DNA from 2 places in the Actinocorallia sp. A-T 12471 genome. Region 2 is predicted to be linked to the other one. Evidence: riboswitches for the same ligand, from Rfam matches in the RefSeq annotation. Region 2 holds a riboswitch; the other holds the start of a gene.

Region 1 (3,394 bases), on a different contig from region 2:
GCTGTATTCGCAGACGCACGCGGAGATCACCGCGGTCTTCGACGGCGCGCAGGTCGAGGGGCACGTCGCGGTGCAGGCGCCGCGCGGGGTGCGGGTGCTGTTCAGCAGGCCCGGCCAGCTCGCCGACGACCTCATCGCCGACCTCGTGCGGGCCGAGCCGCCCGGCCGGGTCTTCGTCGTCGTCTCCTCCGACCAGGAGGTCGCCGCCTCGGCGCGCCGCGCGGGCGGCAGGACTGCCACGGCGGGGCTGCTGCTGAAGCGTCTCGGCAGGTTCTGACGGCGCTGCGCGCGCCCGCGCGTCCGGCTCTGAGCTGGGTCGACGCCGTCACTGACCCGGGGAGTCTCCCGCTAAACCCGTCGAGGGTGAGAAAACCCTGAAATACCGGCGTTTCGGTTGTGGGGTGGTGCCTTCACTACTAGGGTCAACGGCTGACAAACCAGTGCAAGAAGGGGCGTTTCCCACAGTGGCCCAGAACACTCCGAAATTCCGCCGCCTGGCAGCTCTGTGCCTGGCCGCAGCCGTCATCTGGAGTGTTCCCGGCGTCGCCCAGGCCGAGCCGACCCGGGCCGAGGCGCAGAAGAAGCTCGACAAGCTCAACGAGCAGGTCGAGAAGCTCGTGGACAAGTACAACGCCCTCAACAGCGAGCTGAAGGTCGCCAAGCGCAAGCTCTCGTCCGCCAAGAAGGCCGCCGCCCGCGAGCAGAAGGCGTTCGACGACGCCCGCGAGGGCATCGTCCAGATGGCCAGCGACGCCTACAAGACCGGCGACATCAGCAACATCACCGCCCTGCTGTCCTCCGGCGACCCGCAGGACGTCCTGGACCAGGTGTCGATCTTCTCGCACGTGACGAGCCAGCGCGGCGACAAGATCAAGGACTTCCTCGCCTCCACCCAGCGGATGGAGCGCGAGAAGGGCAACGCCCAGGACGCCTTCGACAAGGTCAACGCCAAGGTCAAGGACATCGGCGACCAGAAGGCGGTCATCGACAAGGCGATCAAGAAGCAGAAGGACCTCGTCGCGAGCCTCGGCGGCGACACGCCGACCGCGTCGGGGCCCGTCGGCGGCACCTACACAGGCCCGGCGAGCGGCCCGGCCCGCACCGCCCTCGACTTCGCCTACAAGCAGCTCGGCAAGCCCTACATCTACGGCGGCACCGGCCCCACCGGCTACGACTGCTCGGGCCTGACGATGAAGTCCTGGGCCGCCGCGGGGGTCGCCCTGCCGCGCACGGCCGCCTCGCAGTACAGCGCCACCTCGGGCACCCGCGTGTCGTACGACAACCTCCAGCCCGGCGATCTCCTGTTCTTCAGCGGCCTCGGCCACGTCGGCATGTACGTCGGCGGCGGGCAGATGATCCACGCCCCCCGGACGGGTAAAAACGTGGAGATCGTCTCCGTTACCTCCGGCTACTACCGCGACCGCTTCATCGGCGCCGGACGGCCGTAGCGTCAGCCCCGCGTAACACCCCTGAAACGCCCGCTATAGGGCGTTTTAGGGGTCCCGAAGGGCTCCCCGGCGGGGTGAGACCTGTGTCACCCTCCCTTCATAGCCCGCTTCACCTGGGCATACCTGCCCGTGGTCATCTTTGCGGGGCATTTGCCTTTCGCTGTTTCTTTGGTACCTTCGAGTTGAAGGCAGCGTTATCCGAACGTTGCCGGGCGGTGGCTCCCCCCAGGCGCCACCCGTGGTACATCCGCCGACCAGCCTGATCCGAGAGCCGGTGTCTAGGACGACACCCGCGCCGCGCAGTGAAGCGTAGGACAGTGCGATCTGAGCCCCTGTTAGGGCGTCGGCGTCACCGACAAATCCAAACCGCAGTCGTGCGGTCGAGCCATGGACGCGAGCGCGTCCGGCTCATCCCGGGCCCCATCACGCCCGAGACCGCGACGGCTCACGCCGAGTCCGCGTCAACGCGGAGCCGGGGACCCAACCCGCAGGCACCCCGAACCACCCCCAAAGGGTTCGAGCCATGCCCGCGGTGGGGTTAATCGGCCAGGTCGCTCCCCAAAGCGGCAGGCCGTAGGGCACTTCTCCACTTCCGCCCGCACCCGTCAGCTAACCCGGTAGGCGTAAGGAAGAAGGAGATTCCCCTGTCTCGCACCCTTGGCACTCGCCTGCCTTCCGCCCGGCGTGTGCGGCTGGCCTCCGGCCTGCTCGCAACCTCGGTGCTCGCTCCGGTGGCCCTCATCTCGGTCCCGGCGCAGGCGGCCCCGGTCGAAGCCACGGCCACGGCGCAGAAGGCGACCAAGAAGAAAAAGAAGACCTGGGCCCAGCGCAAGAAGACCGCGCAGAAGGCCCTGGCCTGGGCGAAGAAGAAGAAGGGCAAGCCGTACGTCTACGGCGCGGCCGGCCCGAACTCCTTCGACTGTTCCGGTCTGGTCGGCTACGTCTACCGCAAGGCGGGCGTAAAGCTGCCGAGGACCACCACGTCGATCTACGGCCACGTCGGCCGGAAGATCAAGTGGAAGGACCTCTACCCCGGAGACCTCGTCTTCTTCTACGGAGGCCGAAGCCACGTCGGCATCGTCTCCAAGGTGTCCGGCAACAAGGTGTGGATGATCCACTCTCCCCGCACCGGTGACCACGTCCGCCAGGTACTGCTCGACAGCTACCGCAAGAAGAACTTCAACGGAGCCGTGCGCCCTTACTAGGCGCGCGCACCCACGGCGGGGATTCCCGCGAGACCCTCCGGAGTCTCCGCCGCGAACCTCAACAGTCAATGCACGCGGGACAGGCCCTCGAACGTCTGGGGGCCGTCCTCCCGCCGAGTCCGCGCCCAGCGCGGAGCCGGGGACCCACTCGTCGATCCGCAGTGATCGGCACGGGGTGAATCGGTGGCTTGCCACCGTAGGGCTCTTTCCAGGCCCGAATCCGTCAGCTAACCCGGTAGGCGGCATGGAAAACAGGAGTTGAAGAACGCATGTCCGGTCGTCACGCCAAGCAGACTGCTCTTACCCTCAAGCTCACCGGCGGTTTCCTCGCCGCCAGCCTCCTCGGTGGCACCTTCGGCGCAGCCGCCCACGCCAACACCCTCAACGAGAACGAGAAGTCCTCCGCCGAGGTCACCGCGTCCGCGATGAACCTGGCCGGCCTCGGCGCGGTCAACAAGGGCGGGCTGTCGGCCATCCAGGTCAAGCTGGACGGCAAGACCAAGGCCGCGACGGGCGCCAAGGACGCCGACGCGCAGACCAGGTCCGACGACCAGGCCGAGCGCGCGGCCGACGAGGAGCAGGCGATCGCCGGCGTCACCGCCAAGGAGTTCGTCGCCAAGGCCAAGACCCAGCTGGGCCAGGCCGAGGACTCCAGCGGCAAGACCAAGTTCGGCGAGTGGTACTCCCAGACCCAGCGCGCGGCCGAGACCGTCGCCCGCGACGGCGGCAGCCGGTCGGCCT
Region 2 (3,394 bases):
TCCTCGGCCGTGGAGGAGCGGATGTTGGTCTTCTGCTTCTCCTTGGTGATGTTCACGCTCATGTCGTCGGCGCGCGAGTTCTCGCCGATGATCATGCCCTCGTAGACCTCCTGCGCGGGGTCGACGAACAGGGTGCCGCGCTCCTGGAGGTTGAACATCGCGTACGTGGTGGCGACGCCGGCGCGGTCGGAGACGAGCGAGCCCGTCGGACGGGTGCGCAGCTCGCCGAACCAGGGCTCGTACTTCTCGAAGACCTGGTGGGCGATGCCGGTGCCGCGGGTCTCGGTGAGGAACTCGGTGCGGAAGCCGATGAGGCCGCGCGCGGGGACCAGGAACTCCATCCGGATCCAGCCGGTGCCGTGGTTGGTCATGTGCTCCATGCGGCCCTTGCGGACGGCAAGGAGCTGGGTGACCGCGCCGAGGTACTCCTCGGGGATGTCGACGGTCAGGCGCTCGACGGGCTCGTGCAGCTTGCCGTCGACCTGGCGGGTGACGACGCGGGGCTTGCCGAGGGTCAGCTCGTAGCCCTCACGCCGCATGGTCTCCACGAGGATAGCCAGCGCGAGCTCGCCGCGGCCCTGGACCTCCCAGGCGTCGGGGCGGTCGGTGGGCAGCACGCGCAGTGACACGTTGCCGATGAGCTCGCGGTCGAGGCGGTCCTTGACGAGGCGGGCGGTGACCTTGGTGCCCTTCTCGCGGCCGGACAGCGGGCCGGTGTTGGTGCCGAGCAGCATCGAGATCGCGGGCTCGTCGACGGTGATGAGCGGCAGCGGGCGCGGGTCCTCGGGGTCGGCGAGGGTCTCGCCGATCATGATGTCGGAGATGCCGGCGATGGCAATGATGTCGCCGGGGCCCGCGGACTCGGCGGGCTTGCGCTCCAGCGCCTCGGTCATCAGGAGCTCGGAGATCTTCACCCGCTCGACCGTGCCGTCGGCCTTGCACCAGGCGACCTGCTGGCCCTTCTTGATCGTGCCGTTGTGCACCCGGCACAGCGCGATACGGCCGAGGTAGCTTGACGCGTCGAGGTTGGTGACGTGGGCCTGGAAGGGCGCGTCGGGGTCGAAGGCGGGGGCGGGGATCGTCTCGCGGATGACCTGGAACAGCGGCTCGAGGTCCTCGTTGTCGGGCATCTCGCCGTTGCCTGGCTTGGTGAGGCTGGCGCGTCCGGCGCGGCCTGAGGCGTAGACGATCGGGAAGTCGATCTGCTCCTCGGTCGCGTCGAGGTCCATGAACAGCTCGTAGACCTCGTCGATGACCTCGGCGATCCTGGCGTCGGGCCGGTCGACCTTGTTGATGACGAGGATGACCGGCATCTTGGCCGACAGCGCCTTGCGGAGCACGAACCTGGTCTGCGGGAGCGGGCCCTCGGAGGCGTCCACGAGCAGGACGACGCCGTCCACCATGGACAGGCCGCGCTCGACCTCGCCGCCGAAGTCGGCGTGGCCGGGGGTGTCGATGATGTTCAGCAGAAGGTCACCGTGGCGGACCGCGGTGTTCTTCGCCAGGATCGTGATGCCCTTCTCCCGCTCGAGGTCGTTGGAGTCCATGACCCGTTCGTCGACGGACTGGTTGTCGCGGAAGGCGCCGGACTGCCAGAGCATGGCGTCGACCAGCGTGGTCTTTCCGTGGTCGACATGGGCGACGATGGCTACGTTGCGCAGGTCATCACGGGTGGCGATGGGCATGAAGGCACGCTCGGTTTCGTGTCGGATTCGCCGCGTGGAAGAAGATCGGATGACTCACGAGCCGGCGGCGGCAGATAGCTGTACCCCACGATTCTAGTGGCTTCCCGCCGGTGCCACGCTGGCCGCCCTCCCCACCCCCGGCCTTGACCGTCTCTTTTGGGTTATTTGTCATGATTTGACGTCTTTCGTAGGCTGCGGCGCGTGCCGAGTCCCCGCGCCTCGCGGGGAGCCGGGGACCCATGTGTTTCCCCCGGGGTGAATCCGCTCCCCCAGCGGTAGGGCGTCCTCCCGCCCGAACCCGTCAGCTAACCCGGTAGGCCGTCGAGAGGAGAGACCCCCGTTGAAGGGCGTCCGTTTCACCCTTGCCGCCGTCGTGCTCGCCGGCGCGGCCTCCCCCCTGCTCGCGCCGCCCGCCGGGGCCGCGCCCAAGCCCGACCCCGACCGGCTCCAGCAGCGCCTTGACGGACTCGAAGGCCAGGTCAGGGACCTGGACAAGGAGATAGCCGCCGACCAGAAGGCACTGCTCGCCGCGCAGAACGCCGCGTTCGCGGCGGCCGCCGAGGCCGACCTGCGCCGGGCCGCCCACCGCGACCTCGTCGACCAGGTCGCCGCCGTTCCCCCGCCCGTCAACCTGCTCCAGGCCGCGTTCCTGCGCATCGCCGGATCACCCTCCGACGACCTGGAGACCCGCAGGGACGCCGCCGCGCAGGCCGCCGCCGACGCCGACGCGGCGGCCGAGACCGCCCGCGCGCGGCTCCAGGAGACCGTCGACAAGGTCGAGCGGATCCGGGACGCCCGGGCCGTCACCGCCGCGAGGATCACCCAGGTCAAGGCCGACCTGCGCGACGCCTACACCTACCAGGGCGTCACCGTGTGGGGCGGCGGGACCGCGGCGGTGGCCACCCGCGCGGCGCTCGACCAACTCGGCGACCCCTACGTCTGGGCGGCCGCCGGGCCCGACGCGTTCGACTGCTCGGGCCTCGTCGTCTGGGCGTTCGCGCAGGCCGGGAAGCCCGGCCTGCCGCACTACACCGGGGCGCTGTGGGACCGGGGGACGAAGGTCGCCAGGTCGGCGCTGCGGCCCGGCGACCTCGTCTTCTTCAACGCGAGCCGCAGCCATGTCGGGATCTACATCGGCGAGGGCAAGTTCGTGCAGGCGCCGTCGTCCGGAGATGTCGTGAAAATCACACCACTGGCCGACCGGCGCGACTACAACGGGGCGGTCCGGATCTAGCGGTCGCGCAGCAGGCGCGGGCGGACGGCGTCGACCACCGGAAGGTCGCCGGGCAGCCAGGCGACGGAATCGAGCTCGTCCGCGCCCAGCCAGCGCAGCGCCGAGTGCTCGAGCGCCACGGGACGGCCCGCGATCAGGCGGGCCGTCCACACCCGCAGGACCCCGGCCTCGCCGATCGGCCAGTCGCCGCCGATCCTGTCGAGCAGCTTGACGGTCACCGCGAGCTCCTCACGGCACTCGCGGATCAGGGCCGCCTCGTCGGACTCGCCGGGATCGACCTTGCCCCCGGGCAGCTCCCAGCCCCCGGCCAGCGACGACGGGGCGGCCCGCTGCGCCGCGAGCAGCCGTCCGCCCTCGATGATCGCCGCGCCCACCACGACGGGCACGCCCGCGCCCGCCACTCGACCGACCGAACCGTCTGAACCGTCTGAACCGAACAAGGAAACCTCCCTCACACGGCGGGCCGCCCGCAGCA

The links. Region 2 has a riboswitch for cyclic di-AMP ahead of R9X44_RS02540 (C40 family peptidase). Riboswitches for the same ligand answer to the same signal wherever they lie in the genome.
Region 1: another riboswitch for cyclic di-AMP. It lies ahead of R9X44_RS25695 (C40 family peptidase); the one in region 2 lies ahead of R9X44_RS02540 (C40 family peptidase).

What each region holds. Positions count from the first base shown of each region.
Region 1 is NZ_JAWZTE010000010.1:231,698-235,091, reverse strand. It holds gene R9X44_RS25705 (NYN domain-containing protein) at 1-277, shown strand, start outside; gene R9X44_RS25700 (NlpC/P60 family protein) at 465-1,448, shown strand; cyclic di-AMP (ydaO/yuaA leader) riboswitch at 1,887-2,087, shown strand; gene R9X44_RS25695 (C40 family peptidase) at 2,135-2,653, shown strand; cyclic di-AMP (ydaO/yuaA leader) riboswitch at 2,755-2,910, shown strand; gene R9X44_RS25690 (CHAP domain-containing protein) at 2,923-3,394, shown strand, end outside.
Region 2 is NZ_JAWZTE010000001.1:541,170-544,563, reverse strand. It holds gene typA (translational GTPase TypA) at 1-1,685, opposite strand, end outside; cyclic di-AMP (ydaO/yuaA leader) riboswitch at 1,878-2,020, shown strand; gene R9X44_RS02540 (C40 family peptidase) at 2,026-2,919, shown strand; gene R9X44_RS02535 ((deoxy)nucleoside triphosphate pyrophosphohydrolase) at 2,916-3,320, opposite strand; gene R9X44_RS02530 (SEC-C domain-containing protein) at 3,371-3,394, opposite strand, start outside.